DNA from 4 places in the Bradyrhizobium sp. STM 3561 genome. Region 1 is predicted to be linked to each of the others. Evidence: predicted binding sites of a transcription regulator. Region 1 holds the regulator's gene; each other region holds the start of a gene.

What was found. The regulator LexA, encoded in region 1, represses DNA repair genes until DNA is damaged. The targets are predictions, from matches to a motif close to TGTTCNNNNTGTGTTCNG.
Region 2: the regulator LexA is predicted to act here: its motif matches at 3,202-3,219, upstream of P6U28_RS32090 (YifB family Mg chelatase-like AAA ATPase).
Region 3: the regulator LexA is predicted to act here: its motif matches at 5,322-5,339, upstream of dinB (DNA polymerase IV).
Region 4: the regulator LexA is predicted to act here: its motif matches at 2,032-2,049, upstream of P6U28_RS07530 (putative DNA modification/repair radical SAM protein).

The regions. Positions count from the first base shown of each region.
Region 1 covers NZ_CP120695.1:3,104,065-3,112,072, forward strand. The annotation lists gene P6U28_RS14560 (EAL domain-containing protein) at 1-1,059, shown strand, start outside; gene P6U28_RS14565 (S41 family peptidase) at 1,143-2,480, opposite strand; gene P6U28_RS14570 (alpha-hydroxy acid oxidase) at 2,784-3,917, shown strand; gene P6U28_RS14575 (HAD family phosphatase) at 3,947-4,570, shown strand; gene P6U28_RS14580 (hypothetical protein) at 4,727-4,930, shown strand; gene glp (gephyrin-like molybdotransferase Glp) at 5,480-6,691, shown strand; gene lexA (transcriptional repressor LexA) at 6,867-7,568, shown strand.
Region 2 covers NZ_CP120695.1:6,760,805-6,768,812, forward strand. The annotation lists gene P6U28_RS32080 (ATP-binding protein) at 1-922, opposite strand, end outside; gene P6U28_RS32085 (hypothetical protein) at 1,039-1,506, opposite strand; gene P6U28_RS32090 (YifB family Mg chelatase-like AAA ATPase) at 1,605-3,143, opposite strand; gene P6U28_RS32095 (PilZ domain-containing protein) at 3,372-3,617, shown strand; gene P6U28_RS32100 (tetratricopeptide repeat protein) at 3,698-4,483, shown strand; gene P6U28_RS32105 (AAA family ATPase) at 4,503-5,792, opposite strand; gene P6U28_RS32110 (CpaD family pilus assembly protein) at 5,789-6,520, opposite strand; gene P6U28_RS32115 (type II and III secretion system protein family protein) at 6,573-8,008, opposite strand, start outside.
Region 3 covers NZ_CP120695.1:3,315,683-3,323,690, forward strand. The annotation lists gene P6U28_RS15540 (AAA family ATPase) at 1-817, opposite strand, end outside; gene P6U28_RS15545 (SDR family oxidoreductase) at 890-1,285, shown strand; partial or broken gene ligD (DNA ligase D) at 1,395-3,215, shown strand; gene P6U28_RS15555 (hypothetical protein) at 3,225-3,710, shown strand; gene dinB (DNA polymerase IV) at 4,036-5,283, opposite strand; gene P6U28_RS15565 (DUF899 domain-containing protein) at 5,762-6,520, shown strand; partial or broken gene P6U28_RS15570 (SDR family NAD(P)-dependent oxidoreductase) at 6,801-7,151, opposite strand; gene P6U28_RS15575 (hypothetical protein) at 7,204-7,368, opposite strand.
Region 4 covers NZ_CP120695.1:1,670,534-1,678,541, forward strand. The annotation lists gene P6U28_RS07525 (UdgX family uracil-DNA binding protein) at 1-717, opposite strand, end outside; gene P6U28_RS07530 (putative DNA modification/repair radical SAM protein) at 717-1,952, opposite strand; gene P6U28_RS07535 (ImuA family protein) at 2,114-2,902, shown strand; gene P6U28_RS07540 (DNA polymerase Y family protein) at 2,799-4,394, shown strand; gene P6U28_RS07545 (error-prone DNA polymerase) at 4,391-7,765, shown strand; gene P6U28_RS07550 (SDR family NAD(P)-dependent oxidoreductase) at 7,970-8,008, opposite strand, start outside.

The DNA of each region.
Region 1 (8,008 bases):
TCGCTGGACCAGGTCAACGAGCTCGTCGCGCGGGTCTTCGAAGCCATCCGCACGCCGTTCGACTGCATGGGCCATCATCTCACCACCGACGCCAGCATCGGCATTGCGCTCGCGCCGGAACACGGAACAATGCTGGACCAGATCCTCAAGAACGCAGACATGGCGATGTACGCGGCCAAGTCGACCGGGCGGCGTACCTTCCGCTTCTTCGAGCCGGACATGGACGCCAAGGTTCGCGAGCGGCGCCAGCTCGAGAGCGACCTGCGCCACGCCATTGCCCAAGGGGGGCGCGAAGGCGGACTCGAGGTGTATTACCAGCCCTGCCTCGGCCTCAAGGACGACCGCATCACCGGCTGCGAAGCGCTGGTGCGCTGGCGCCATCCCGAGCGCGGCATGATCTCGCCGGCCGAATTCATCCCGATCGCCGAGGACACCGGCCTGATCAACGAGATCGGCGAATGGGTGCTGGCGACCGCGTGCCGGGACGCGGCGGGTTGGCCCGACGACATCCGCCTCGCCGTCAACGTCTCGCCGGTGCAGTTCAAGAGCGGCACGCTGGCGCTGAAGATCATGGCCGCGCTCGCCGCGTCGAACCTGCCGGCGAGCCGGCTCGAGCTCGAGATCACCGAGGCGGTCCTGATCCGCGACGACGATGCCGCGCTCGCGATCCTGCACCAGCTTCGTGCCATCGGCGTGCGCATCGCGCTCGACGATTTCGGCACCGGCTACTCATCCCTGAGCTATCTGCACCGCTTCCCCTTCGACAAGATCAAGATCGACCGCTGCTTCGTCGACGACATCGCCCGCCCCGACGGCTCCGCCAGCATCGTCCAGGCCGTCGTCAATCTGGCGGCTGCCCGCCGCATGACCACCACGGCCGAGGGTGTCGAGACCGAGGAGCAGCGGCGCCTGCTTCGCACGCTCGGCTGCGCCGAGATGCAGGGCTATCTGTTCAGCGCCGCCAAGCCGGCCGACAAGATGCTGGAGCTATTCGCGCTGCATCGCAGCCGGCTCGCGCGACGCGAAGGCAGCGAGGGTCGCCGCCGCGAGGCCGGTTAGGTGTTCGAGACCGCGTCCCCAAACGAATTCGCCCGGAAGCGGTGATCCACTCCCGGGCGATCCATATCTGGAGGTCGTCGGATTTAATTCGGAACCGCAGCCTTCGTCGCGCGCTTGGCGGCGACCGCATTCGCGGTGACGCCGTGCAGGAAGTCATAGGCCGCGTGCAGCGCCTTGTCGTCCTTCTCTTCCGGCGGGACATAGGACTGCGATCCAGTCTGCTCGGTGCCGTCGGCGGCCTGCAAATGCCCGCGCATCTGGGATTCAGCCATGGTGTCCATCCGGCCCTTCAGCTCGGGCGGCACGTCCTGGAGGATCTCGATGTCGGGCGCGATGCCCTGGGCCTGGATCGAACGGCCCGACGGCGTGTAGTAGCGCGCCGTGGTCAGCGCCAGCGCGCCATTGCCGGCGCCGAGCGGAATGATGGTCTGCACCGAGCCCTTGCCGAACGAGCGCGTGCCGATCAGCGTCGCGCGCTTGTGGTCGTGAAGCGCGCCAGACACGATCTCCGAGGCCGAGGCCGAGCCGCCATTGATCAGCACCACGAGCGGCTTGCCCTTGGTGAGATCGCCGCCATGCGCGGTGAAGCGCTGGGTCTCTTCCGGATTGCGGCCGCGGGTCGACACGACCTCCCCACGCTGCAGGAAGGCGCTCGACACCGACACGGCCTGGTCGAGCAGCCCGCCCGGATTGTTGCGCAGATCAAGCACGTAGCCGACGAGCTTCTCCTGGGCGACCTGCTTGGAGATCGAGGCGATCGCCTTCTTCAGGCCGTCGGTGGTCTGTTCGTTGAACGAGGTGACGCGGATATAGCCGATGTCGCCGTTCTCGACGTGGAAGCGCACGGGGCGCACATGGATGATCTCGCGCGTGATTGCGACGTCGAGCGGGGCGTCCGCGCCCTTGCGCACGATGGTGAGCTTGGTCTTGGTGTCGACCGGTCCCTTCATCTTGTTGACCGCCTGCTCGAGCGTCATACCCAGCACGGCCTCGCCGTCGATCTTGCTGATGAGGTCGCCGGACATGATGCCGGCCTTCGAGGCCGGCGTATCGTCGATCGGCGAGACGACCTTGACGAGGCCGTCCTCCATCGTGACCTCGATGCCGAGGCCGCCGAACTCGCCGGAGGTGGTCTCCTGCATCTCGGTCCAGGCCTTGGCGTTCATGTAGCGTGAATGCGGATCGAGCGAGGTCACCATGCCGGTGATCGCACCCTCGATCAGCTTGGCATTGTCGGGCTTCTCGACATAGCTGGCCTTGACGCGCTCGAACACCGCGCCGAACAGATTGAGCTGGGAGTAGGCATCATCCGCGCTCGCCGCCGCCCGTGCCGCCCATACTCCGCTGTGCGGGCTGGCTACCAGAAGGGTCAGACACGCTCCAGTGAGCGCGCCCAGGGGGAACAGCAGGGTTTTCCGCATGGATGGGCTAGCCTTTTGCTTGGCGGTTCTCTTGGGGCTGGGGGGCGCCATGCAAATGGCGATCCAGCCCGCTTCTCACAATACCATTCCGGTTTCTTCAAGGCCGGATGCCGCGCTAGCGGCCGCGCCGAAGAAATCCCTTCGCCTTGGCCTAAACTTTTGGCAACGTTCCGAAACTGTTTCGCGCAAAGCGGAAACCGGTCGGCCGCCCGCGCCTCACAGCTATGCGATTTTAGGATGGTTTTGGAGGGCCGGACGCGATAGGCGATGGCGACAAGACTTCAAATTCTCGGGAGGACAACAATGAATGAAGCGCCCCGCATCCGGCCGGAACGGAACGTCGAACTCGGCGCCAGCAACGAGCCGTTCCAGAACCTGCACGAGTTCATCCGGAAGGCGCGCGCCAACCTCAACCAGAATGCCTGGGACTACATCGTCGGAGCGGCCGAGACCGAGACCACGATGCGGCGCAACCGCATGGCGCTTGACGAGATCGCCTTCCGGCCACGCGTGTTGCGCGACGTCCGCAAGGTCGATGGTTCCGTCGAGCAGCTCGGCCGCAGGATGCGCCTGCCGGTGGTGCTCGCCCCGGTCGGCGCGCTCGAGATCTTCGATCCGGATGGCGCGGCAAGCGTCGCGCGCGCCGCCGGCACCTTCGGCGCGGCGCACATGCTGAGCTCGGTGTCCGAGCCCGGCCTGGAGAAGACCGCCGAGGCTGCGCCCGACGCGCTGCGGCTCTATCAGCTCTATGTCCGCGGCGACGATGCCTTCGTCGCCGATGTCGTCAGCCGGGCCGAAAAGAACGCTTATGCCGCCTTCTGCCTGACCGTCGACACCGCGCATTACAGCCGTCGCGAACGTGACATCGCCAAGCGCTATGTGCGCGAGAGCCGCCTGCGCGCCACCGGAGGCGATTTCCAGAAGGGCTTGGAGTGGCGGACCGTCAAGATGATCAAGGACAAGTTCAAGATCCCTCTGATCCTGAAGGGCATCGCCACCGCCGAGGACGCGCAGATCGCGCTCGAGCACGGTGTCGAATGGATCTACGTCTCGAACCATGGCGGCCGCCAGCTCGACCACGGCCGTGGCGCCATGCATGTGCTGCCGGAGATCGTCGATGCCGTGAAGGGCCGCGCCAAGATCATGGTCGACGGCGGCTTTTGCCGCGGCACCGACATCGTCAAGGCAATCGCGGCGGGCGCGGACCTCGTCGGCATCGGCCGGCTGCAGTGCTGGGCGCTGGCGGCCGCCGGCGAAGGCGGCGTCGCGCGAATGCTGGAGCTGCTGGAGGACGAGGCGCTGCGCTGCCTTGGCCTCTTGGGCGCCACCTCATTCGCCGAGATCGATAAATCCTGCCTGCATCCGGCGACCGCCACCAACGCACCCGGCGTGTTCAGCGCGTTCCCGCTGTTCGACCATGAGCCCTATCGCTACTGAGTTGCCGATATTGAAGTGAAAAGGACGCAATGACATCACTCTCTCCCGGCAGCGCCGATGCGCTGCTGTTCGACCTCGGGCGCGTGGTGCTCGACATCGACTTCTCCAAGGCGATCGCCTGCTGGGCGGGACATGCGGGCTGCCGGCCCGAGGCCATCGTCGCGCGCTATGTGCGTGACGAGGCCTACCGGCTGCACGAGATGGGCAAGATCAGCGACGCGGACTATTTCGCCTCGCTGCGTGCCTCGCTCGGAATCGGCATCTCGGACGCGCAGTTCCTGGAAGGCTGGAACGCGATCTTCGCCGGTGAGATGCCAGATATCGCCGAGCTGCTGCCGCGCGCGGCGAAGCAGATGCCGCTCTACGCCTTCTCCAACACCAATCGGCCGCATGTGGACTATTTCTCGAAAGAATACGCCGGCCTGCTCGGCCATTTCCGCGAGCTGTATTTGTCGTCCAGCATCGGACTGCGCAAACCGGACGCGGAGGCTTTCGATCACGTCGTGGCGGCGATCGGGGTGCCGGCGGATCGCATTGTCTTTTTCGACGACCTCGCCGAGAACGTCGAGGGAGCGCGGGCGCGCGGCTTGAAGACCGTGCATGTCACCTCGCCGCGTGACGTCGGAAACGCATTGAAAGCGCTGGGTATCTGAGCCGCGGGAGGCCCGGTTCGTGCTCAGTTCCCGAAACTAAATTGCACGCGATGAGGAACCCAATCACTTTGTGCATTTTTATACAGAGTTCCGGGAACGGAATACCACCCATCGGACTCATGAGTCCGTTGGGACTTCTACATTGGACTGATCGACGTGCTGGGCAAGACCTATCTCACCAAGCAAGCCTCGCTCCTGCTCGAATTCGCCAGAACCACCTCGGATTCTGACCTCTCCGCCAAGCTGATCAGCAAGGCCGCCGACCTGAAATCCCAGGCCGATCCGCTGCCCGACAAGGATCAAGGTCCCAGGGCGCCCGACGTCGCGGACGTCAGTCCGGACGATCCGACGGAGCGTTGACCGATGCTGGCCGTGGCGCTCGTCCTTCTCGTGCTCGCCATGGCCGTCCTCGTGCCGGTCTGCCTCGCCTTCCGGATCATGCCGCGGCGGACTTGAGCCACCTTAGGCATCCGAGTGCTCGCGTTCCCGTGCGGGATGCTGAATCGTGAGAATGACGATTTCGCCAGCCTTTTCGTCCAGCCGGTTGAAGCGATTCAAGGATCGCAACGCGCCTTACGGGCTGTGCTCCCTAACATAATCGGCAATGCTAATCAGATCGTGGGTCGCGCGTTCCGTGAACCTGCGCCTCTTCGCTCGAAGCGGCGGAACGGGGCTTCGACGTCAGGATCAAAGCCAATATCGAACACGCAATCTCGTCCTGGCTATCCGCAGGAAGCCGCCGCACGGCTTGAAGTGCCTTTTCGAGCAGTTTTGTCATCGACAGCCAGTGCGGAAAGGAAGTGTGGCTTTTCGCCGGGTTGAGGAGGTCTTTTGCTTCAGCCCCTCCGCTCGGCTAGAACTTTGCCGACCGAGTCCTTCGATTTGTTCGATTTGTTGCGGGAGTTCGCCGTGGCCCTGATGCCGGTATCCGACGCGCTTGCCGCCGTGCTCGCAGGCACAGAGCCGCTGGCCGAGGAGACGGTCGCCCTCGACGCCGCCTACCATCGCGTGCTCGCGCGGGACGTCGCGGCGCGGCGCACGCAGCCGCCGGAAGCGATGTCGGCGATGGACGGCTATGCCGTGCGCGCGGCAGACGCGGCAACGATCGATTCCAGACTGGCGGTGATCGGCGAAGCCGCAGCGGGCCGTCCGTTCGCGGGAACGGTCGGCGTCGGCGAAGCGGTGCGGATCTTTACCGGCGGCGTTATTCCCGACGGCGCCGATGCGGTCGTGATCCAGGAGGACACGGTCGCCGACGGCAAGCACATCATGATCAAGGAAGCCGCGATTCCCGGACGGCACATTCGTCCCGCCGGCGTCGACTTCCGCGAGGGCGACGTGCTGCTGCGCAAAGGAACCCGTCTCACCGAGCGCGATCTCGCGCTCGCCGCTGCGATGAATCATCCGCAGCTCGCCGTCTGCCGCCGTCCGAGGGTCGCGATCCTTGCCACCGGCGATGAGCTGGTGATGCCGGGCACCGCGCCCGGTCGCGGCCAGATCGTCTATTCCAATGGCTATGCCCTGCACGCGCTCGCCCGCAGCGAGGGCGCCGAGACCATCGATCTCGGCGTTGCCGCCGACACGCTGGAGGCCACTTCCGCCGGCATCCGCCGCGCTCGCGAGAGCGGCGCCGACATCCTGATCACGACCGGTGGCGCATCGGTCGGTGATCACGATCTGGTTCAGCAGGCGCTGAAGGGCGAAGGCATCTCGATGGCGTTCTGGAAGATCGCGATTCGGCCCGGCAAGCCGATGATGCACGGACGGCTCGGCGCCATGCGCGTGATCGGCCTGCCCGGCAATCCCGTGTCATCATACGTGTGCGCCTTCCTGTTCATGGTGCCGCTGATTCGCGCCCTGTCAGGCCGTTCGGTGATTCATCATCGCCGCGAATGCGCCGTGCTGGGCCGCGATCTCGGGGCCAATGACCAGCGCGAGGATTATCTGCGTGCGCGACTGGAACTGCGCGGCGACGGCACGCTCGTCGCCCTTCCCGTCCGCCATCAGGACTCCTCTCTGCTTGCGAATCTCGCTGCGGCACAGGTACTTCTCGTACGCGCGCCGTTCGCGCCGAAGGCCGAGGCCGGCACGCCTTGCGAGGTGCTGCGGCTCCCCGTCTGAGCTGCACGGAACACGCATTCCGCGAGATTTGCCCCGTTCACCGTAAATTAAGCAGTTGCGGAACACATATCGAACATATAGTGTCCGTTCATGATTTGTTTCGAGGATGTAGCGGCTTATCGCTGAATTCATCGTCTCGGAATCGAACGACATCAACCGGGGGACTTTGGTCGAGATGTTGACGCGCAAACAATACGAGCTTCTGCGGTTCATCAGCGAACGTCTGAAGGAAAGCGGCGTGCCGCCGTCTTTCGACGAGATGAAGGATGCGCTCGACCTGCGCTCGAAGTCAGGCATTCATCGCCTGATCACTGCGCTCGAGGAGCGCGGCTTCATCCGCCGCCTGCCCAACCGCGCCCGCGCCATCGAGGTGATCAAGCTGCCCGAACTCCAGGCCGCTGCCGGCAATCGCCGCGGCTTCACGCCGAGCGTCATCGAGGGCAATCTCGGCAAGGTGCGCGCGAGCTCCAGCCCGCCTGTTGACGAGGGCGAGCGTCCCGTCGCGGTGCCCGTGATGGGCCGCATCGCGGCCGGCACGCCGATCGAGGCGTTGCAGACCCGCAGCCACACCATCAGCGTACCGCCCGACATGCTCGGCGCGGGCGAGCACTACGCTCTCGAAGTGCGCGGCGATTCGATGGTCGAGGCCGGCATCCTCGATGGCGACATGGCGCTGATCCAGCGCAACGAGAGCGCCGATACCGGCGACATCGTGGTGGCGCTGATCGATGACGAGGAGGCCACGCTCAAGCGCTTCCGCCGCCGCGGCGCCTCGATCGCACTCGAGCCAGCCAATGCCGCCTACGAGGTCCGCATTCTTCCGCCAAACCGCGTGAAGATTCAGGGCAAGCTGATCGGGCTCTACCGGAAGTACTGAGCGGTCTGCGGTCGTTGGACACCTCTTGGAGCGGATCATTTTCCGCTCTGGCTGGATGGTCTTTCCGGTTCTGCTCAGACTATCCGGTCCTTTTTCCGGTGCGAGATCCTCGGCACGCCGCACGAAGCAACATCGCTTCGCGGCCACAGCTTCGAGGAGACGCCACCCGCCAGATGTTTCATGGACAATCATTGCAGCGCTGATCGCAGCATCAGCGTCGCAGGCCATTGCCACACAGTCGCACCGCCATGTGCGCAAGCAATCGAGCCAGTACGAATTCGCGACGCGCGGAATGTGATGCGCAGCTCTCCGCAATCGAGCCGGCAATAAGCGAGCCGGTCAGCACCCGCGGGGCGCTGACATTGGCGCCGTTCGAATGCACAGGCGTCGGCTTTGTTCCTATCGAATCCGGGAAAGATAATGTGATCGCGGCTCGCGAA
Region 2 (8,008 bases), 3.7 Mb from region 1:
CGAAGGGACGCTGATCGAGATCGAGCTTGCCGGCCTCGATCTTGGAATAGTCGAGCAGCTCCTCGATCAGCGCCATCAAGGCTTCGCCCGAGGTCTTCACCGCCCTGGCATAGGTCGCCTGCTCCGGCGTCAGCGTGGTGTCGAGCAGGAGGCCGCCCATGCCGATGATGCCGTTCAGCGGCGTGCGGATCTCGTGCGAGGCCATCGCGAGGAAGCGCGATTTGGCGCGGTTGGCGGCATCGGCCTGGTCACGCGCGTCGGAGAGGGCGCGTTCGGTCTCAGTGCGATCGGTGACGTCGCGGCCCACGCTCTGCAATTCGGCGGGTTGTCCGGCGTCGACGCGGACATAGCCCTCGCGCCAGGCGATCCAGCGCGCGCCAATCGGGGTTGCAATCTTCTGGTCGTGGATGCGCGTGCCGTTGCTCTCGCGGGCGCTTTCGCCCTGCTCCAGCACGTCGAAGTCGAAGCGCGTGCCGACCAGCGCGCTGCGCGTCTGTCCTGCGAGTGCGCAATAGGCCTCGTTGGCAAAGGTGATGCGGCCGCTCGTGTCGCGCAGCACGATGAGGTCGCCCTGCTGCTCGAACAGGCTGCGGGCGCGTTCTTCCGATTCCTTCAGCTCCCAATTGCGGTCGATCAGCGCTTCGTTGTGGGCTGCGAGCGTCCGCAGCCGCTTGTTGACGAAACGCAGGCGCATGCTCAGCGTCGCAAGGCCGAGGCAGGCGAGCGCGAACAGGAAGCTCGCACCGATCGCAAAGGCGTGCGGATCGTAGCCGGAATTCTCGGCCCGGCTGCCGGTCACGAAACCATAGGCGCCGCCGAAGGTCGCCGAGAAAATCATGAAGGAGCGGATTGCGAAGGCGACCCTGGGATGCTGCCGCCTGAAGCGGCGCATGCGCACCTTGATCCGGAACGTCCGACCCATCGCCTCCGACCCTTGCCTGAAACCCCGCTGCCGCGAGCGACGATGGCCTGCCGACCTTGCGAACAGCTTGATGCTTCGGCGCTGCCTCCAAACAGGGTTGACGGGGCCTTAACGGTTCAGAGCGAGGCGGCCTGGAAATGGCGTTGGCCGCCGCGGGCGCCGACGATCAGCGCCGCCGCCTCGCGCTGCGAGAACGTCTTAGAGCGCACATAGATGCGGTAATCCGCAGGTCCTTCGCTGGAGAGATAGATCACCTGGCCGCCATCGACCGGCTGCGCGGCAATCGAGACAAGGCGCGTCGACGGATTGGCCTGGCAGGAGTCCGGCTCGTCGCCGAGGCCGTCGTCGACCACGGCGAAATCCGCAGCGCCCGCATCGTCGGTGATCTGGACCCGCACCGTGGCCCGCGCAGGATCATCGGTGAAGGCGACATGCACGCCGGCGGTCCAGAACAGGGAGGTGAGCTCGACCGATGTTTCGCCCAGCGCGATGCAGGGATGCGAAACCGATCCGATCTCGGCGCGGGCGAACACCGCAGCCGCCAATACAGGAACAACCGAGGCCAGGACCTTGAAACGCAACATGACGCTCTACTCGCCGGGCCCTGGGGAGAACTCGTTGGGCCTTATGGTTTGCAGAGCGTAAAGGAAACTCGTTACCGCCGGGTTGACGCGCGCGGCGCTTACGCGATCTGCCGCACATCCTCCGCGAGTGCGCGGTAGGAGAGCGCTTCGGCGAGGTGCAGCCGGCCGATCTTGTCGGCATGGTCGAGGTCGGCCAGCGTGCGCGCCACCCGCAGCACGCGGTGATAGCCGCGCGCCGACAGGCGCATGGTCTCGGCGGCATCCCTCAACAGCTTCTGGCCCTGCGCGTCCGGCTTCGCGATCTCCTCCAGTACCGAGGCTGGCGCCTCGGCATTGGTGCGGACATGGGGCAAGCCTGCATCCGCATAGCGCGCGAGCTGGATGTCGCGCGCCGCCGCGACGCGCGCGGCGACCTCGGCAGAGCCCTCCGCGGGCGGTGGCAGGATCAGGTCGGCGGCGGTCACCGCCGGCACCTCGATGCGGAGATCGATGCGGTCCATCAGGGGACCGGAGATGCGTGCCTGGTAATCGCCGGTGCAGCGGTCGATGCGCCCCCGCTTGCAGGCATAGCCGGGCTCGAACGCATTGCCGCAGCGGCAGGGATTCATCGCCGCGACCAGCATGAAGCGGGCAGGGTAGGTGACGCGGTGATTGGCACGCGACACCGCGACCTCGCCGTTCTCCAGCGGCTGGCGCAGTGAATCCAGCACGCGCGGATCGAACTCCGGCAGCTCGTCGAGGAACAGCACGCCCTGATGCGCCAGCGAGATCTCGCCGGGCTTGGCGCGCGCGCCGCCGCCGGTGAGCGCGGCCATGCTGGCCGAATGATGCGGCGAGCGGAACGGGCGCCGCGCCGTCAGCGCGCCGCCCTCGATCTCGCCGGCGACGGACGCAATCATCGAGACTTCGAGCAGCTCGCCCGGCGACAGCGGCGGCAGGATCGAGGGCAGGCGCGCGGCCAGCATCGATTTGCCGGCGCCGGGCGCGCCGATCATGAGCAGATGATGCCCGCCGGCGGCCGCGATCTCCAGCGCGCGCTTGGCGCTCTCCTGGCCCTTGATGTCGCGCAGGTCGAGCGTGGAGGCGGCGGCCTCATGCACTCTAGGCGAGGGCCGCGACAGCACCTGCGTGCCCTTGAAATGGTTGGCGATCTGGATGAGCGAGCCAGCCGCAATGATCTGGATGTCCGGGCTCGCCCACGCCGCTTCGGAGCCGCAAGACGCAGGGCAGATCAGCCCTTCCTCGCGCATATTGGCGCCGATCGCGGCCGGCAGAACCCCGGCCACCGGCGCGATCGAGCCATCGAGGCCGAGCTCGCCGAGCACGGTGAAGCCGGCCAGCGCATCCGGCGGGATCGCCCCGATCGCGGCCATCAGCCCGAGCGCGATCGGCAGGTCGTAGTGGCTGCCTTCCTTCGGGACGTCGGCCGGTGCCAGATTGACGGTGATCCGCCGCGCCGGCAGCGCCAGCCCCGAGGCGAGCAGCGCCGAACGCACCCGCTCGCGCGCCTCCGACACCGCCTTGTCCGGAAGGCCGACGATGGCGAAGGCCGGCAGGCCCGGCGCGACCTGCACCTGCACGTCGACCGCGCGGGCCTCGATCCCCTCAAAGGCGACGGTAGAAACCCGTTGAACCATGCCCGAACCAGCCTGCCCTGTCCTGCAATTAGGGGTAGCAGAGGGCGGCCGTTCTCGCAAGAACAATACAGGAACAATGCTTAGAGCCCGCGCAAGTCCTAATCAGTCGTAAACGCGACGCTGAGACTACGTCTCGAATGCCGGCTTCCGTCCTCAGCACATTCCAACGAATGTCCGCTACTCCTGGGCTCGCGGGATGGGCCGTGATCTAACAAGTGAAGAAGCAAGATGCTGGTAAATCGCCGGAGAAGCGAACGTCGGGTGTGCAGCCGGCTCGCCAAGATCCATTTTGGGGCGGGCTCGCTGCCGCGGGATTGCACGATCACGGATATTTCTGATGGCGGCGTGAAAGTGGTGGCGGAATTCCTGGAAGTGCCGCCGCAATTCACCATCATCTTCGCGCCTGATTATTCCCGCCAATGCCGCCTGCGCTGGCGCATCGGCTGCGAATTCGGTGCCGAATTCGTCGACTGAACCTCAACAGGCGCGCCTCCTTAACGGGACTTTAGCGTTAATGGGTAAGCATCTCTGATCAGTTGCCGAGTGATCAGAGTATGTCCAAGCGTTCGTTCCTCGCTTTTCCCCCGGCGAGATATCTGTGTTCCGCCGTACTGATCCTTGCCCTCGGCGGCTGTCAGACCACCGGCATCGAGGACGTCACCGGTGCGCTCGGCGGCAAGCAGGCGTCCGTCGCTGAGGCCGACAGCAAGGCCGACGCCAGGCCGGAGATGGACGCACTTCGCGAGCGTTATCGTGCCAAGCCCAGCGATCCCGCAATCGCGATCGAATACGGCAAGGCGCTGCGGGACAGCGGCCAGCGCGCGCAGGCGGTCGCGGTGCTCGAGCAGGCCGTGCTCGCCCGTCCCGGCAACAAGGCGCTGCTCGCCGGCTATGGCCGCGCACTCGCCGACAACGGCAATTTCCAGCAGGCCTTCGACGTCCTCGGCCGGGCGCATTCGCCGGAGGATCCCGATTGGCGCATTCTGTCGGCGCAGGGCGCGGTGCTCGATCAGCTCGGCCGCAACGAGGAAGCCCAGCAATATTACGCCGCGGCGTTGAAGATCGTGCCGAACGAGCCGACCGTGCTGTCCAATCTCGGACTGTCCTATATGCTGCAAAACAATCTGTCGAAGGCCGAACAGGTGCTCGGCCGCGCTTATCAGCGCAATCAGAACGATGCGCGGGTCCGCGCCAATCTGGCCCTCGTGCTGGGATTGCAGGGGCGCGAGGCCGAGGCCGAAATCCTCGTGAAGGCAGATTTGCCGCCGGACCAGGCAGCGGCCAAGGTCGCGGCGCTGAAGCAGCTGCTGGCAAAGAAGCAGCAGCGGGCGGACAAGTAATCCGCCCCTCTGATGTACCCTATGACGCCTTGCGATGCGGGGCCGAGCCGCGCCCTGACCTGCCCTTCAGCTTCTTCAACAGCGGCTCGAGCAGCGAGCGCTTCGGCTTCTTCACGTCGCCGCGGCCGGCGAGGCGGTTCGCCATGTTCTGGAACAGGAGGGTGGTGCGGTGGGTCTTGGAGACCTCCGCGATCATCTGGCCGTTATTGGCCGCGGTCGAGAACAGTTTCGAATCGAACGGGATCACCGCGATCGGCTGGCTCTCCATGGTCTTGGCGAACGCCTTGACCTCGATCTCCGCGCGCCGGTGCATGCCGACCTGGTTGAGGCAGTACAGCGGCGGCCGGTCGTTCGGCCGCGCTGTCTTCAGAACGGTCAGCATGTTCTTGGTGTTGCGCAAGTTGGCGAGATCGGGCTCGGCCACGATGACGATATCGTCGGCGTTCACCAGCGCGCGTCGCGTCCAGCCGGACCATTGATGGGGAACGTCGAGCACGATGCACGGCGTGGTCATGCGCAGCGTGTCGAACACCGCGTCAAAAGCTTCGGCACCGAAATCGTAGACGCGGTCGAGCGTGGCGGGCGCCGCAAGCAGGCTGAGGCGATCGGTGCATTTGGCGAGCAGGCGCTCCATCAGCGCCGTGTCCGGCCGGTCCTGCGACAGCACCGCGTTGGCGATGCCCTGCACCGGGTCCTGGTTGTAGTCGAGACCCGCCGTGCCGAAGGCGAGGTCGAGATCGATCACGACGGAATCGAGCGAAAGGTCTCGCGCGATGGTCCAGGCCAGATTATGCGCGACGGTGGACGCGCCGACGCCGCCCTTGGCGCCGACCACCGCGATGACGCGGCCGGTGATGATGGCCTCGGACGCCGAGAACAGGCTGCAGATCGAGCGGACCACGTCGAGGGTTTCGACCGGTCCGACCACGTAGTCGTTGACGCCGCGGCGCACCAGCTCGCGATAGGGCGCGGTGTCATTGGGGCTGCCGATCACGACCACGCGGGTGCCGGGATCGCAGACGCCGGCGAGGTCGTCGAGTCCCTCCAGGATGTCGCGCGTGCCGTCGGACTCGATGACGATCACGTTCGGTGTCGGCATCGATTCATAGGCTTCGATTGCTGCAGCGAGGCCACCGTCCTTGGCGGTGAGGTGAGCCTTGGCGAGCCGGCGATCCTGGCCCGCCGCGGTCACTGCCTTGAGCGTCTGCTCGGTCTCGCAAAAGGCTTGCACCGAAATGCGAGGAACAGGCGCGATATGTTCGTCGGGGTGCAGCGGATCGTCCGCGTCTTCTTCGTCAAGCCGTGTCATTTGCCGGTATCGCTGAGTTTGGCCTTGTCGGATTCGGGAGAGGGCGTCGCGATCGGCGTGCCCTTGCGGTAACGGTCGAAGGCGATGTCGCGCCGTGCGGTATAGGCGGGTGTCTCGGCGCGCGGCTGCTCGAGGTCGGCCGGGTTGTCGATCATCGCGGCGAGATTGCGCTGGCTGGCGCAGCCCAGATTGAAATAAGGCCGGTTCTCGTTGTAGCCGGGGTCGAGGATGGAGGGGCCGACGTCTTCCGGCCACAGCCCGCACGGCCCGGCGACGGCCGCGATCTTCGAATAACTCAGGCGAATGGTCGGCAGCAGCCCGGGATCCTCAGGACGGTAGGGATGCTGGACGATGGCGCGCGACGGCACGCCGCCGGACGTGAGCACGGAGCGGATCTCCTGATAGGTCGCAGCAGCCGCGCGCGAATTGGCGGTGTCGGCGGGCACGTCGACGACGACGGAGCCGGTGCCCTCGCGCACCCAGTCCCGCGCGATGCCCGCGACGTCCGCATGCTGTGCAGCCGAGAGGCCGCCGCGCGCCTTGCCGACGAAGATCACGATCGACTTCTTGCCTTCCTGCACCGCGATCGGGTGGCGCTGGCGATAATCGGTCGGCACCGTCTGGGTGACGATCTCCGTGGTGTTGCAGGCGCCGAGCATGACAGAGAGCCCCGTCAGTGCCAGCGTGATCCGCAAATTGCGACGTCGATCGGCTGATGTTGTCGTCATCGCCTGGTCCCCTTTGCCCCCGTTTCGCGCCCCGGTCCCCAAACCGTTCGTCTCAGTCGATGATGAAGCCGAAATCACCGGGCGTGCCGGCGACCGGATCGACACGGGTCGCGATGCCGTAGAGGCGATTGACCCGGCCGAGCAGCGCCCTCTGCGCGTCCGAGGCCGGCGCGAAGCCGTCGTCGGGCCGCGACAATTCCTTCTGAGCGACCGCGCGCACCACATAGGGCGTCACGATCACCATCAGCTCGGTCTCGTTGTTGACGAAGTCCTGGCTGCGGAACAGCGCGCCGATGATCGGCACCTGGTCGACACCAGGCAGCCCGTTGATCGCCTGCTTGGTCTGTTGCTGGATCAAGCCGGCCATCGCCATCGAACCGCCCGAGGGAATTTCCAGCGTGGTCTCGGCGCGGCGGGTCTGGATCGATGGAATGGTGATCGAGTTGTTCGCGAACGAGGACACGGCCTGCGTCAACGTGATCGAGTTGGTGTTCGACAGCTCCGAGACCTCCGTCATCACGCGCAGGCTGATACGGCCTTCGCTGAGCACGACCGGCGTGAAGTTCAGGGAGATGCCGAACTTCTTGTAGGTGACCTGGGTGGTGCAGACGTGAGTGACCGGATCGCAGGCATAGCCCCCGGGGATCGGGAATTCGCCGCCGGCGACGAAAGTGGCGGATTCGCCCGAGATCGCGGTCAGGCTCGGTTCGGCCAGCGTGCGCATGACACCGGCGCTCTCCATCGCCCGCATGGTGGCGTTGACGGTGGCAACGCCCTTGGCGAGCCCGGAGACGCCGAGCCCATTGCTGCCGACGATCGGCCCGCCGGAGACCGAGAACGGGTTGGAATTGTTGAAATTCACCACGGCGGTGCCGGCGTTCAGGCTGGCGCTGAGATCGACGCCGAGCTGCTTGACGATATCGCGGCGGACCTCGCCGACCACGACCTTGAGCATGACCTGATCGCGGCCGCGCACCACGATGTTGTTGACGACCTTGTCCGAGCCGCCGACGAGCTTTGCGGCGACGTCGCCGGCCTGCTGAGCCTCGACCGGGCTCGACACCGAGCCGGTCAGCATCACGCTGTCGCCGACGCCTTCGATCTGGACGCCCGGCAGCGACTGGCGCAGAGCGGCGCGCATGCCGTTGAGGTCGCGCTTCACCGCGATGTCGTAGGAGGCGACCTGCTGGCCGTCGGCGGCGAAGAACACGACGTTGGTCTGGCCGACCTGGCCACCGATGATATAGGCGCGCTGGGCCGAGCGGATCACCGCATTGGCGATCTTGGGGTCGGCCACCAGCACGTCCTTGACCTCGCGCGGCAGGTCGATGACGACGGACTTGCCGATGCCGAGCGACAGAAAGCGCGTCCGCGCCGGTGCGATCGTCGCCACCGACGACACGCCGAGATCCGACGCCTGCATCGGCTCCTGGTCGCCGACCGGCGCATCCGCAGCACTGAGCACGCCGGGGGCCGCGAGCCCCAGTA
Region 3 (8,008 bases), 210 kb from region 1:
CCAGCGACGAGTCCGGCTTGCTGGCAATGATCCGCAGAAGGTCTTCTTCATGCGATCGGCTGACTGCGGCCATCTCTTCCTTGGCCGTCTCGCTCAGCGGCTCGGCGATCACGGTCGGGATCATGCGCCCCTTGCTGTCGACGAGGTCTTGATGCGTCACGGTCCTCAGCATGAACGAGACCTCGTTGAACTCGGGACCGCGAAACTTGCCCTGCCAGTGCACAGAGGCCGCGCTGTCGTCCTTGCGCCCGATCAGGTTGCCGTCGACTTCGGCGAGGAAGGCGCCGCCCCCCCGGGGCTCAAGTTTGTCATCGGTGGCGTTCTTGGGGGGGTGGCAGGCGACCAAGCCGCACGGACCGCCTGGCATCTCACAAAGACTTCGGAGTCGTCGGGCATGGGCAGCCGCCTGCGCATTACTATTCTCATCCTCGCCCTCGAAATAAGCCGCGCTGGTGTCGACCACGATCAACGCAAAGTCGCCGAGTTGCTCCATCTCTTGCCGGATGCGCGCCTGCATCTTCGAGATCTTGAACGTGCCGGCGATGAAGTAGACCTCGATGTCCTGGGGTTCGAAACCCATCCCCACCGCCATGACGATCCGGCGCATTCGGATATCGTCGGGGTTCTCGCCGGCAAAGTACAGGACCTTGCCCTTCTCGACATTGTGCTGGCCGAGCGGCTTGCCGAGCGCGACATGCGCGGCGAGGCGCAGCATGATCGCGGTCTTGCCGGTCCCGGTCTTGGCGGTGAATGAGTAGCAGAAGCGCCGTTGCAAGATCCCATCGAGCAGATAGTCGGGCGGGATGAAGCCCTGCACGAATGCCGCGCTGGATGCGATCCGCGCCTTGGACTGTGGGAAGCCATACGTGAATTCAAGCGACGAGGTGTCGTGAAGGACATTTCGGTCGCGGCGGGCAAGCTTGTCTCCATGAGTTCCGTCCACCAGGAGATACCTTGGGCAGGACACGCCAACTATGCGGCCTCCAAAGGCGGCGTCATGCAGATGATGAGAAGCGTAGCCCAGGAGGTGGCTCCGCTCGCCATCCGCGTCAACGGGATCGCGCCGGGCGCCATTCGCACCCCGATCAATCGGCCGGCCTGGGAGACCAAAGAAGCCTACGAAAGCCTGATGACCCTCGTCCCGTATAAGCGCATAGGCGAGCCCGACGATATTGCCCAGGCGGTGACCTGGCTGGTGTCGGATGCCGCCGACTACGTCACAGGCGCGACCCTGTTCATTGACGGCGGCATGATGCTCTTCCCAGGCTTCGCAACCGGCGGCTAGCGCGCCGACAAATAACGTAGCTCCGGTCACGAGCAGCCATCAGCTCTCGCGTTCCCGCCGAAACGATCAACTACCAAGGAACGAATCAGCGTGAACACGTTGAGTCCGCATGTGTGCCGTGGCGTTGCGTCAGTCTCGTTCGGGAGTATCGCGGGTCGCCGGCGCCCGCAAAACCGCTATTCCAGGTTACATCGAGCCGTGCGATCCCACGCTGCGCGAGAATCCGCCCGGCGGTGAGGGCTGGGTCTACGAAATTAAGGCCGACAGATATCGCGCTCAACTCCATCTCCATGCTGGCGACGTCACAGACTATTCGCGCACGGGGCTCGACTGGACTGAGCAGTTTTCCTCGATTGCAGCTGCAGCCCATAGACTCAAGGCGAAGAGCGCGATCATCGACGGCGAGGCCATCGTCTACGGCAGCGGCGGGCTGCCCGATTTCCAGCAGCTTCGACGCCAGCTCGGGCCCAAGCGCAGCGCGCGTGTGCGCTACCACGCGTTCGACCTCCTCTACCTTGACGGTTACGATCTTCGTGACGCCGCGTATGAGGATCGCAAGCGCCTGCTGCAAGAGCTTCTGAAGGGAGCACCGGAGACATTCATCTACGTCGAGGCTCTTGAGGCCGATGGAGACGAGATCTTCGCTAAGGGCTGCAAGTTCGGCCTGGAAGGTCTCGTCGCCAAACGGCTTGGACGGCCCTACCGCTCAGGCCGGCAGGAGACCTGGATCAAGCTGAAGTGCAAGAAGAGCGAGACCTTCCCGATCGTCGCCTTCGTCGAAAAACTGGGAGCCCGTCCGCGCAAGATCGCCTCGCTCTACGTGGGCCGCCGGGAGAACGGCAGGCTCGTCTACGCCGGTAAGGTCCGGACCGGGTACACGGAGACGAGCGCGCGCGAACTGCGCGAGCGGCTGGATCCGCTAATCCGACGGACATCGCCGCTCGATGTCCGTATCAAGAAGCCGAAGGCGACCTGGGTTGAACCGACGGTGGATATCGAGGTGGAGTATGGCGCGCTGACAGACGACGGCCTGCTCCGCGAAGTAGTCTTCAAAGGGTTTCGGGACGATCTGGCATTGCGGAAGGTGAAAGCCCCCCGGCTGGTGCCATCCTCCGTCGGACGGCCAAAGCTCGACGTGCCCAGAGAAAACATCCTCCAGCTTCTGCCCGACGCGCCCGTCCCCCCCCCAAGGAAGAACTCGCAGATTACTGGAAACGTGTATGGAAGAAGGCGCTGCCGCATCTCGGCCACCGTCCGCTCAAGCTGGTGCGGCACGTGCACGGCACGACCTATTACCACAAGGGGCCGCTTCCGAAGGAGATTCCGGGGCCGTGCATCAGCTTCACATCCAGAAGCGCGAGGGTGGCGAAGGCACGCGCCTCTGGGTCGATAGCCTAGATGGCTTTCTTGGACTGGTTCACATCGGAGCCGCCGAGCTGCACCCGTGGAATTCAACCGTAGAGGACTTCGAGCACGCAGATCGCATCGTGATCGACCTCGATCCCGGCGAGGGCGTCGAATGGAATGCCGTGGCTGAAGCGGCGCTTGAGCTACGCACGCTAATGAGACGCGAAGGGCTCGACACCTGGCCCAAGCTGACCGGTGGCAAAGGAGTTCACCTGATGGCGCCGCTTGAGGCGCCGATGCTGCACGACCAGGCGCATCGGGTCGCGCGAGGGCTTTGCTCTGAGTTCGCGGCACGCGATCCCGGCCGCTACATCCTTTCGGCGCAGGCAAAGCGCAGCAACCGGATCTTCCTAGATTATCTCCGCAACGGACGTGGCACCACCGCGATCGGCACCTATTCGCCGCGGACGCGAAGGATTTCCGATTGCTGCACCCGTAACCCTGGACGCTTATCGAGAAAGTAATCAGGCCGGACGCGTTCACAATCGACAGTCCGTTCCGGGCGAAGAGGAGATCCACATGACGGACGCATTTGACCACTGGATTGAATGGGGCAAAAAGCCCGCCAGGTGAAAAACCCGGCCTTCCGTCCGACATCTACGCCAGCCTGATGTCTATGCCTAAGGAGGACCGCACCGACCGACGGAAGGTCAACGCCGCGGTTGCGCATCAGGCCGAGCTGCGTCGGAACGGCAGGACGGCGTGGCTCTACCTCAATGACTACGATCACGGAACACAGCGGAAGGCTGGCGACGTGGAATGGGCGAAGGTGTTCGCCTCTGAGGACGACGCCACTAAATGGCTCGACCAGCACGACCCTGAGGGCGTTGCGTGGGAGTACGAGATCGAAGGCGGGCAGCGGCAAACGTCAGTTTGGATCTATCTCGCTGATGAGAGCTCCAGGGCAATTGGCGACTCCTCCTGGGCCAAGCTGTTCGCGTCAAAGCAGGCTGCAGAGAAATGGCTTAATCAGACCGCTCGCAACGGCAAGATCTGGGAATACCCGATCGAGGAGTGACGCATGAGCAGTTCCTCGATAGCTCATCTCGTTTGCCGCAGCTCCTGCGCGCGACCGCACACGGGTGGCCGCCTGTATACTGCAGCAGGTTCAAATCGTGGAGGCGCAACCACCGATACCGACATTCGGTTCAAGTTGCGATCTGACTGAGGGATGCCCTGCGTCCCGAACGCAGTGAGCATCTTCTAAGCTATTGATCTTTCTTGCTGTAGCAAGCGTTACCGCCACGTTTTGTTCACGGCCGTTTCACCCAATTCGTTGCGGTGTTCTCGTGCCAGTGCGCTGACGCACGATGCTGCGGCCTTTTCCCATGGACCGACGACGGTCACAGGTCCTTTTCGGCGAGTTCGCGAAACTCGTCAGGAACCGACCGAAAGATGCCTAGCGCCACCGAGCCATAGCCAATGGCATCCGATCCAAAACGATCGCGGATCTTATCGACGGCACGGTCGGCTGCCCAACGCGCCATGCCTATTTTGCTGCCGGGGCGACGGGGTTCATCGTGAAGCCCAAGCGGAAAGTCTAGCTGTAGATCCCAGTCCTCCTCGAGATGCGACACGGAGATCGCGAGGAGCGAAATAGTCCTCTCGTCAGGGTGATCTGCGAGGACGGCGCGCACCAGGTCAATCGCGAGTTCGGCAAGGATCACAGTTGTCGAGATCGGAACGTCTAGCGTCACCGAGCGCGAGGCGGAGTTCAGATTGGCGAAGCGAACACGGACCGTCACGGTACGACCCGGCCTCGCCTTGGCCCGAAGCCGGGTGCCGATTCGATCGGCAAGGTGAAGCAGAGTCGGTCGAAAAAATTGCTCGTTGGCGGGCTTCCTGCCGATCGCCGATTGCGCCCCTACCGAGCGGGCTCGGCGGTGCGCCTTAACTTCCCGTGGATCACGATTCCACGCCAAGGCCGCAAGTTTCTCCCCCGCAGCGGGACCGAGCACCTGCTCGAGCGACCATCCAGGTGTTGTCGCCAACTGCCCGATCGTCAGCACGCGGATCTCGGCCAGCCACGCCTTCGTGGCCGGGCCCACTCCCCACATCAGTTCGACGGGTAAATGGTGAAGGAACTGCAGCTCGGTGTCCGGATCGACAACCACAAGACCATCGGGCTTGGCCACTTGCGACGCAATCTTTGCAAGATGTTTGGTGCGAGCCACGCCGACCGAAATCGGAAGGCCGAGCTCAGCCCGCACGCGTCGGCGGATTGTCCTCGCAATTTCGTCGGGTGGGCCGAAGAGATGGGTACAGCCAGCAACGTCGGCGAAGGCCTCGTCGATGGAAATCCGCTCCACGAGCGGTGTGAAATCGCCGATCACTTTGATGGCGGCATCGCCCAGCCGTTGGTATTCCTTGAAATGCCCGCTCACAAAAATGAGTTGCGGGCAGAGCTCGCGCGCTCGCCATCCCGGCATCCCTCCGCGGACGCCGAAGGCCTTGGCTTCGTAGGAAGCGGCAAGCACAACGCCACCACCGACGGCGACGGGTTTGCCGCGCAATGAGGGATCAAGCAGCTGCTCTACCGAAGCATAGAAGGCATCGAGATCCGCGTGAAGGATCGTGGCTGTCGTTGCCATTCGACCGTTCGCCTGCAATGTTCGAGGAAACTCTCGCCTAGAACATAATGAGAACACGAACGGCGAGTGTCAAGCCGATCAGTAGATTGATCGGTTTGACGGGAGGTATCGCGCCATCGCCCCCAGTAAACGCTTCGCCGACGGCAATTCTTGGACCCCGAAGGCAACAGAGACGGCGCGCATTTTGGATCGCAAAATCCTGGATGCAGGACCGCGCCGACCCGCTCGCGCGTGAACGTGCGTTCGATATCGCTCGTCGGGATCCTCCGCCGGGCGTCTCTCCAGCGAGAGCCACGGATGCGATCGCCGAGGTGCTCGATGGCAACGGCGAGACCTTCCGGGAGTGTTCACAACAGGTCAACTGGGTCCAGCGATGCTCGGCTCAAGCCAGGCGATGCCATCGCTGCGCTTGCCAGGCAAGCCGGGAACCGGCCGGCGAGGACCTACGTTAGAACCCACAATCAGAGGAGTCTTGACGATGGCAGCAGGCGACCTCTCCCCACCTAAAATCGTCTCGCGCGAAGAATGGCTTTCCGCACGCAAGGCATTGTTCGTCGAAGAGAAGGAAATTACGCACAAGCTTGACGAGCTTAGAAAAAAGCGCCGCGAGTTGCCATGGGTAAAGATTGAGAAGCCCTACGTCTTCGAGGGGCCGGATGGCAAGTGCACCCTTGCGGATCTGTTTCAAGGTCGCAGCCAACTTGCCGTCTATCACTTCATGCTGACCCCGGGCTCCGATCACGTCTGCAAAGGGTGCTCATTCGTCGCCGATCATTTCGACGCCGCGCGCAAGCACTTCGATGATGCCGACCTGTCATTTGTCGTGATTTCGCGCGCGCCAATCGAACGAATCGAGCAAGTGAAACGCGCGTTGGGCTGGACCTTTCCGTGGGTCTCATCCTATGGCAGCGACTTCAACTATGATTTCGGCGTGTCATTCAAGAGGGAGGACCTGGCCGCGGGCACAGCCAAGTTCAATTATGATACGATCCCGCTCAAGAGCAGCGAAGATATGATGGGCGCCAGCATCTTTGCCAAAAACGAGACTGGCGAGATCTTCCACACCTACTCAGCCTATTCCCGTGGCATTGAAAATCTGATGGGTGCCTTCATGTGGCTCGATCTCACGCCCAAGGGCCGCCATCAATTCGATGACGGCCACAGCCGGCTTAGTGACGACGGCCGGGACGTTCGTACAATCGGGCGACCTGGCGGCGCGGGGCTTGGCTGTCATTGACAGTTTTTGGCGACGTCACTGGATAGGAGAATTTACGGAGTTGTCCCGTCTGAGGCGTACAAATCCCGCAGAATTTCCGATCCATGTTTGATTTCCGGCTGCCGCCGTCGACTCCTGGAACGGACCAAAACCATCGACGTTACTTTTCGCGATCAGGCATCGGGAGATGGGCGATGCAACTTACGCGGAGGGGCGCATTGGGCTTGGCTCTGGCGGCGTCGTCCGCGGCGGCGCTGCGTGCGGGGGCAGCAGCTGAGGTCAGCGACGATCGGGCCTTGTGACGCTTGATGAGCGCCGTCAGCAGGTACGGTGCCAGGGTGTTTACCGAAAGCGTTGAGGCATGGCCGTCCGGCGTCGCGCCTCGGCTCCGTTCCGTGTAGACGCCGGCGTTGTGGATGACCGCATCCATGCGGCCGATCGCGTTGATTTGATCCGCGATGCCTCGGACCTCGGCGGTGCTGCGGAGGTCGCTCACGACGATCGCGTCGGCTCGCGCCGCGAGCTCGCCGATGCTCGCGGCGCGGTCCGCCGACCGGGCATGCAGCACCACTCGGTGGCCGCCACCGAGAAGCGACTCGGCCGCCGCGCGGCCCAGTCCGTCGGTGGTGCCGGTGATGAAGACATACGCTATTCGATGCTCCTCGCGACCGAGACGTCAACTCCGGCCGAAAGCGTCGCCGGAGCTACTCGCCCTCCGTGGCGGGTTCGTTTGACTCGAGCCACGTCAGCGCGGTCTCGATCTTGGCGAGCAGCGCTTCGATCTCCTTGCGCTCATTCGGTCCAGGATCGCTCGCCAGTTGCTCCAGGAGCTGCTCCTTCTGCGCAAGCAGCTTTGCGACGCTCGACATCGCGCCTCCCCACGTTCTGCGATGGATTTAAGGAACGGAATTGGTGCGCACGCCAGGCTCGCGCCAGCGCGGCTTGCCTCAGAAGATGCCGAGGAGAGCGAACACCCGCGACCTCGCCCAGGAAATCCAAAGTCATGACCGCGACCGCGAGAAACACATCACCTATCGGCATTAGGGGCATGGGCAAGGCCTCGCGTGTCCTGCGCCCCTGTCGTGAACACATGAAGCCATGAAAAAGTTTCGGTTCCGGCCGCCGAGTTCCGGATATAGGGTTAAGCAGGGCAGGCCCTTCAACCGGGGCAGAACATGCGAGTCCTTGAACTGTCATGCTGGTGCGTGACCGCGGCCGGTTTTGGTCGTGATGGTCGCGGTCCTGGCGCTGCTCTGAACTCTGCTCCAGTCGTCGGGCCGCCGTCAGACGGGCCCCGTCCCCGCATTCAGAAGCTGGAGACGGCGGTGACCAGTTGCGCCGCCACCCCTCCTCGACTCTATCGCTCGATGCTCGGCGATCGCGCGAGCGATTTGACTATCTGCAGCGTGTCGGTATTTGACAGGCTTCGAGTGTGCCGAAACTCAAAGGAGAGTTCGTCCTCCTCCCCTGTTGAATTGAGATGAACCCCTCGTATTTGGAAACCGGCGG
Region 4 (8,008 bases), 1.4 Mb from region 1:
CGAAGCCTCGGGCAGGTTCCTCCAATATTTCTTCGGCATCTCGGCCTGCATCGCCTTCACCTTGAGCCGGGCCGGATTGAAGATGCTGGCGTAGTAGCGCCGCCAGGTTTCCTCCAGCCGGTCATCGCCCGGTGCCTCGCTCTTGCTGACACCCGGCGTGAACGAGAGCGCGTGGCCGTCCCAATGCGCGCATAGATCGGGCGTCAGGATCGACCAGGGCATGTCGACAAAGCGCTTGGCGAAGAACGGCGCGGCGAGCTCGACGATGTGATGCTCCGGCTCGAACCAGGCGACGTAATGGGCCTGGCGTTCGCGGCCGATCTCGCGGAAGCGGACGAAGGCATGCATCTTGTGCTCGTCGCGATAGACCGCTCTCGCCATGGAAGTGACCTGCGCGACATCAGGGTCGGTTGCGACCTCGATGAGATCGTGGTTGTCCTTCAGCCGGAACAGCAGACGATAGAGGATCGCAAAACGCTCGACATCGCGGTGCAGAATTGCGGCCTTGGCGAGCTCGACGAATTTTGCGGATACGTTGAAGGTGCCGTCGTTCACCTCGAGGATCGGAGACGGCGCGGATGGCGCGAATAACTCTGCTTCGCCGCCTCGCACGGTCCAGGTGACATCGCGCGGCTCCACATGATGTAGTACGAGCGTACGCGCGGCTTTGCGCCAGCCGCCGAAATCGGTTTCGGTGTCGAGGATGATGTACTGCATCAGAAGCCAAATCCCAGTTGCGTTGCTTTCGGCCTGAATCGTTCGATCAGCCCGGCAGCGTCGAGCTGATGCGGTGAGGGGCGGTGATCGCTGAGGACGATGAACGGCAGCGCCTTGTTTCGCGGCACGTGCAGTCGCGTGAGATCGGCCACGCGGATCGTGCTGGTGCGCCGCGTCGCGATGATACGTTCGACCGCCTTGGTGCCGAAGCCCGGCACGCGCAGCAGTTCCTCGCGGCTGGCGCGGTTGACGTCGAGGGGGAAGCGGTCGCGATGGCGCAGCGCCCAGGCGAGCTTTGGATCGATGTCGAGCGGCAGCATCGCGCTGTCGTCGACGATCTCGCCGACGTCGAAGCCGTAGAACCGCATCAGCCAGTCGGCCTGGTAGAGCCGGTGCTCGCGCAGCAGCGGTGGCTGTATCAGTGGCAAAGCGCGGCTCGCATCGGGGATCGGGCTGAAGGCGGAGTAGTAGACGCGCCGCAGCCGGTAGGCGCCGTAGAGATTGGCACTGGTGTGGAGAATGGTGTGATCGGAGGCCGCGTCGGCACCGACGATCATCTGCGTGCTCTGGCCGGCCGGCGCGAAGCGCTGCGGTTTTGCCTTGGTTTTTGCGCTGCGGCTGTCCTCGGCTTCGTCGAGCTTGAGCCGCAGCCGGCCCATGGTGCGGCGGATCGCGCGGACGTCCTTCTCCGGCGCGAATTGCTGCAGGCTCGTCTCCTCAGGCATCTCGATGTTGATGGAGAGGCGGTCGGCATATTTGCCGGCCTCCGCGATCAGCGCGTCGTCGGCTTCGGGAATGGTCTTCAGGTGGATGTAGCCGCGGAAGTGATGCTCCTCGCGCAGTTTTCGCGCGACGCTGACCACCTGCTCCATGGTGTAGTCGGGGCTGCGGATGATTCCGGAGGAGAGGAACAGGCCCTCGATGTAATTGCGCCGGTAGAAGTCGAGCGTCAGCTTGACCACCTCCTCGATGGTGAAGCGGGCGCGTGCTACGTTCGAGGAGGCGCGGTTGACGCAATAGAGACAATCGTAATTGCAGGCGTTGGTCAGCAGTACCTTGAGCAGGGAGATGCAGCGTCCGTCCGGCGCATAGGAATGGCAGATGCCCATGCCTGGCGCGGTCGAGCCCATGCCCTTGCCGTCGCTGGAATCCCGTTTCTCGGTGCCGCTGGAGGCGCAGGACGCGTCGTATTTGGCGGCATCCGCCAGAATCTCCAGCTTGCGTTGTACGTCCATCCTGGAATCCCCTTGATTCAGCTCATGAATCCCTGAGCGCGCAATTCGATTGACTCTGTGGCCGCCGTTAGCTTTATATTAGAACATATCATGAACAAATGAGCCAGCCGTTGGTTCTTCTTTTGAGGACCACGGCACCAATCTCTGAAGGAGCGGCGAGCATGAGCGGCGCACGTGGAAGCGCGCTTGCGATCTTGCGCGGCCAGATCGAGCGCATCGAGACCGCGGAGGTCGCGCATCAGCACGAGCGCGTCGCGCTCGGCCATAGCGAGGCCGACGCTGCGCTGAAGGGCGGGCTGGCGCGCGCGGCAATCCACGAGGTGTTTTGCGAAGGACGCCAGGGCGCGGCCGCCACCGGCTTCGTCATGGGGCTTGCTGGGCGCGTCTGCGCGCGTCGACCGCTGTTGTGGGTGCGGCAGGATTTTTCGGAAATCGAAACCGGCGCGCTGTCGATGAGCGGCCTCGCCGAGCTCGGGCTCGACCCGCGCCGCGTAGTGATGGTGCGTGCCGCCGATGTCGAGAGCGCGCTGCGCACTTCTGCCGATGCACTCGCCTGCGATGCGCTGGGGGCCGTCGTGATCGAGCTCTGGGGCGAGATCAGGCAGTTCGATCTCGTCGCGAGCCGTAAGCTGACGCTCGCTGCGCAAGGCTCGGGCGTTACCGGTCTGATGCTGCGCATGGCCGCGCAGCCGCTGCCCTCCACCGCGGAGACACGATGGATGTTGCGGGCGGCGCATTCGCCGCCGGGCTCGATGTGGAGCGCCTGGGGCGCGCCGGTGTTCGATGCCGAGCTCTTGCGCAATCGTCATGGCCCCTGCGGCCGGTGGATCATGGAATGGAGTTGTGATGAGTGCCAGTTCAGCGAGCCGTCGACGTATCCTCAGCCTGTGGCTGCCGCGCCTGCCCATCGACCGGATCCAGCGCTTCTTCAGCAGCGCCGGGCTGGGTAAGGCCAATCATGAGCCGAGCATCGTCGTCATCAAGGACAACAATGCGCTGGTGATCCATGCGCTGGACGAGGCCGCCGAGCGCCTCGGCCTGTACATCGGCCAACCCCTGGCCAATGCGCGGGCGATGTGTCCTGACTTGAAGGTGTTCGATGCCGATACCGTCGCCGATGCCAAGACGCTCAGCGACATCGCCGACTGGTGCGACCGCTTCACGCCGCTGGTGGCGTTCGATGCGCCGCACGGGCTGTTCCTCGATATCACCGGCTGCGCGCATCTGTTCGGCGGCGAAGCCGCGCTGTTGCGAACACTGGTCCGCGCGCTCGGCCGGCAGGGCTTTGCCGTCAGCGCGGCGATCGCGGGCACTTCGGTCTGCGCCCGCACGCTGACGCGGCAGGCATCCGGCACCATCGTGGCCGATGGCGGAGAGGCGGAGGCGATCAGCGGGCTGCCGGTGTCCGCGCTCGGTGCGGGCGAGGCCATCACCACCGGCTTGCGTCGCGCCGGCTTGAAGACCATCGGCGATGTCGCCTCGCGCGAGCCGCACGAGATCACGGCGCGGTTCGGTGCGCGGTTCTCAACCCTGCTCGCGCATGCGCTCGGACAGGGCGATGCGCCGATCAATCCGCGCAAACCGCTGCCCGATTACATCGTGGAGAAGCGCTTTGCCGAGCCGATCGCGACCGACACGATGATTGCGATGACGCTGTCGCGGCTCGCCGACACGCTTGTTACGTCCATGGAGAAGCAGGGCAAGGGCGCGCGGCGGCTGGAGGCCGCCTTCTTCCGCACCGACGGCGTGGTGCGGGCGATCACGATCGAGACCGGACGTCCGGTGACGCGAAGCGCCGTGATCGACCGGCTATTCCGCGAACGCCTCGATGCGCTCGCCGATCCCCTCGATCCCGGTTTCGGCTTCGATATGGTGCGGCTGTCGGCGAGCCGCACCGAGATCGTGGTGCAGGAGCAGCGCGATCTCGATGCCCATGTCCACGACAATGACGAGCTTGCCGCGCTGATCGACCGCATCGCCGCGCGCATCGGGGGAAAACGCGTCGTCGTGCACCTGCCGCAGGAGACCCATATCCCCGAAAGCGCGGTGCTGGTTGCATCGGCGCAGCATCATCTCACCTCTGCCATGCAGGCCGAATGGCCGGCGCGCACCGAGAGCGAGCCGCCGCTGCGTCCCTTAAGGCTGTTCGACAAGCCGGAGCCGATCAAGGTGCCGTTCGCGACCGTGCCTGATGGTCCGCCACACCAATTCACCTGGCGGCGTGCGCTGCATGCGGTGGTGAGGGTGGAAGGGCCCGAGCGCATCGCGATGGAATGGTGGCGGCAGGACGGCAAGCAGCTGACGCGGGATTATTTCCGCATCGAGGATGCCGAGGGCCTGCGTTTCTGGATCTTTCGCGATGGTCTTTACGAGGGAGAGGTGTTCGACGGCGACGGCAAGCCCGCTTCTCCCGGCTGGTATGTGCATGGTCTCTTCGCATGAATACGCCCGCTTATGCCGAGATCGGCATCACCACCAATTTCTCCTTCCTGCGTGGCGGCTCGGATCCGCGCGCCTATGTGCATCAAGCCAGCGCTTTGGGAATTCCGGTGATCGGCATCGCCGATCACAACACGCTCGCCGGTGTGGTGCGGGCCTACAAGGAACTCGACAATGACGAGGTGCTGCACAAGCCGAAACTGCTGATCGGCGCCCGCATCGTCTTCATCGACGGCACGCCCGACATCCTGGTCTATCCGCACGACCGCGCGGCCTATGGCCGGCTGTGCCAGCTTCTCACCCGGGGCAAGCGCGGCGACGACATCACGCGGATCGAGAAGGGCGAGTGCCGTCTCACTTTCGTCGATCTCCTCGAGTTTTCGGAAGGCCAGCTCCTGGTCCTGACGCTACCGCATCGTTTCGACCCGGCGCAGGCGCTGGATGTTCTCGCAAAGCTCAAGGGCAGTCGCGCCGAGGGCGTGTGGCTGGCGGCGAGCCTGCTCTATCGCGGCGACGACCGCCGCCGCCTGGCGCGGCTCGACGATCTCGCGGTAAAAGCCAAAGTGCCGCTGCTCGCGACCAACGAGGTGCTCTATCACGATCCCGGCCGCCGGCCGCTTCAGGATGTGCTCACTTGCATCCGGGAGAAGACCACGATCGAGGCGGTCGGGCGAAAGCTCGAGGCCAATGCCGAGCGATTCCTGAAGACGCCGCGCGAAATGGCGCGGTTGTTCCGCGATTTCCCCGAGACGATCGCGGAGACCATACGCTTTGCGGACAGGATCGACTTCTCGCTCGACCAGCTCAAATACCAGTACCCGGACGAGCCGGTGCCGCCGGGCAAGACCGCGCAGGGACATCTGGAGGACCTGACCTGGGCCGGCGTGCAAAAGTATTTCGGTGGCGAGATCGACGACAAGCTGCGCGCCACCTTGAAGAAAGAGCTCGCGCTGATCGCCGAGCTGAAATACGCGCACTACTTCCTCACCGTGCACGACATCGTCCACTACGCGCGCAGCCAGAACATTTTGTGCCAGGGGCGGGGATCGGCGGCCAACTCGGCCGTCTGCTACGTGCTCGGCATCACCTCGGTCGACCCGACCAAGGTCGATCTGTTGTTCGAACGCTTCATCTCCAAGGAGCGGCTGGAGCCGCCCGACATCGACGTCGATTTCGAGCATTCGCGGCGCGAGGAGGTGATGCAATATGTCTATCGCCGCTACGGCCGCCACCGCGCCGCGATCATCGCTACCGTCATCCATTATCGCCCGCGCAGTGCCATCCGCGACGTCGGCAAGGCGCTTGGCCTGACCGAGGACGTCACCGCCGCGCTCGCCGACACCGTCTGGGGCAGCTGGGGCAAAGGCCTCAACGACATGCAGGTCAGGCAGGCCGGGCTCGATCCCAACAATCCCATGATCAACCTTGCGGTCGAGCTTGCGACCGAGCTGATCGAATTCCCGCGCCATCTCTCCCAGCATGTCGGCGGCTACGTGCTCACCCAGGACCGGCTCGACACCTATGTGCCGATCGGCAATGCCGCGATGGACGACCGCACCTTCATCGAATGGGACAAGGACGATGTGGACGCGCTTCATATGATGAAGGTCGACGTGCTGGCACTGGGCATGCTGACCTGCATCAGGAAATGTTTCGATCTGATCGACCAGCACAAGGGCGAGCGTCTTGTGCTGGCGAGTGTCCCGCAGGACGATCCCAGGGTTTACGACATGTTGTGTGCCGGGGAATCGCTCGGCGTGTTCCAGGTCGAGAGCCGTGCGCAGATGAACATGCTGCCGCGTCTGAAGCCGCGGACCTTCTACGATCTCGTCATCGAAGTCGCGATCGTGCGCCCCGGGCCGATCCAGGGCGACATGGTGCATCCTTACTTGAGGCGACGCAACGGGCTCGAGCAGGTGAGCTATCCCTCGCCCTCACCGGAGCATGGCGACAAGGACGAACTCTACAAGGTGCTGCACAAGACGCTCGGTGTCCCGCTGTTCCAGGAGCAGGCGATGCGCATTGCGATCGAGGCCGCACATTTCACCTCCGAGGAAGCCAACGGCCTGCGCCGCTCGATGGCGACCTTCCGCAATGTCGGCACCATCGGCCAATACGAGGAGAAGCTGATCGGCAACATGATCCGGCGTGGCTACGATCCCAATTTCGCCAAAAGCTGCTTTGACCAGATCAAGGGATTTGGCTCCTACGGCTTTCCGGAGAGCCATGCGGCGAGCTTCGCGCAGCTGGTCTACATTTCGTCGTGGCTGAAGCACTACCATCCCGATGCTTTCTGCTGCGGTCTGTTGAACTCCCAGCCGATGGGCTTTTATGCGCCGGCGCAGATCGTCGGCGATGCCCGCAAGAACGGCGTCGAGGTCCGTGACATCGACGTGTCCTACAGCTTTGCGCAGAACACGCTGGAAAATACAGATGGCAAATTCTGCGCCGTACGCCTCGGCTTCCGCCAGATCGACGGTTTTCACTGGCTTGATCCTGATGAGGAGTTCCTGAAAAACGAGCAGGCAAAGCGGCAAAGCAAGGAATATGTCAGCCAGAAAGATTGGGCCGACCTTATCATTGCCGCCCGCAATCGCCGTCCTTTCTCCTCGCTGGAAGACTTCGCGCGCGATACCGGCCTGCCCAAGCGCGCGCTGATCCTGCTGGCGGATGCCGACGCCTTCCGCTCGCTCGGGCTCGACCGCCGCGAGGCGCTGTGGCAGGTGCGGCGGCTGCCCGACGACGTGCCGCTGCCGCTGTTCGAGGCGGCGACCGCGCGCGAGCAGCCGGACGAAGGCGCAAGACCGCTGCCGGCGATGCCGCGCGCCGAGCAGGTGGTCGCGGACTACCAGACCATCCGCCTGTCGCTGAAGGGCCATCCGATGGAATTTTTGCGCGAGATGTTTACGCGTGAGCGCGTGGTCGCCTGCAAGGAGATCAGCCATGAGAACGAGCGGCGTCGCGTCCGCTGCGCCGGCGTGGTCCTGGTGCGGCAGCGGCCGGGCAGCGCCAGCGGCGTCGTGTTCATGACGCTGGAGGACGAAACCGGCATCGCCAACGTCGTGGTGTGGCCCAAGATCATGGAGCAGTACCGCAAGGAGGTGATGGGCGCGCGCCTCATCCTGGTCGAGGGCTACATCCAGAGCAGCCCCGAGAAGGTGACGCATCTCATCGCCCAGCGCATGGTCGACCGCTCGCACGATCTGGTCGGATTGGCCAATGATGCGCTCAGCCGCAAGCATCCGGTGCCGGCAGGAGCCACCGTGGTCGAACCGCTCAACGAAGACCCTCGCGCGCTCGCAGACATGCCGGCGCAAAAAATCCGCCACCCCCGCAACGTCCGCATCCTGCCGCCGTCGCGCGATTTTCATTGAAGACACGGCGCGCAGGATGCCGCCACATCTCATTGCGAGCTCGCGATCACGAGTTTGATGATGCGGATCGCGCGCCACACTCTCAGTCGTCATGCCCGGGCTTGACCTGGGCATCCACGTCTCTCCGAGTGCTCCGGCACCGCGTGGATGGCCGGATCAAGCCCGGCCATGACGGTGGAGGAAGCCGCGCAAATCAGGCTCACTTCAAAAATTCACCCGGTTCGAGATCGCGCCATCCACGAC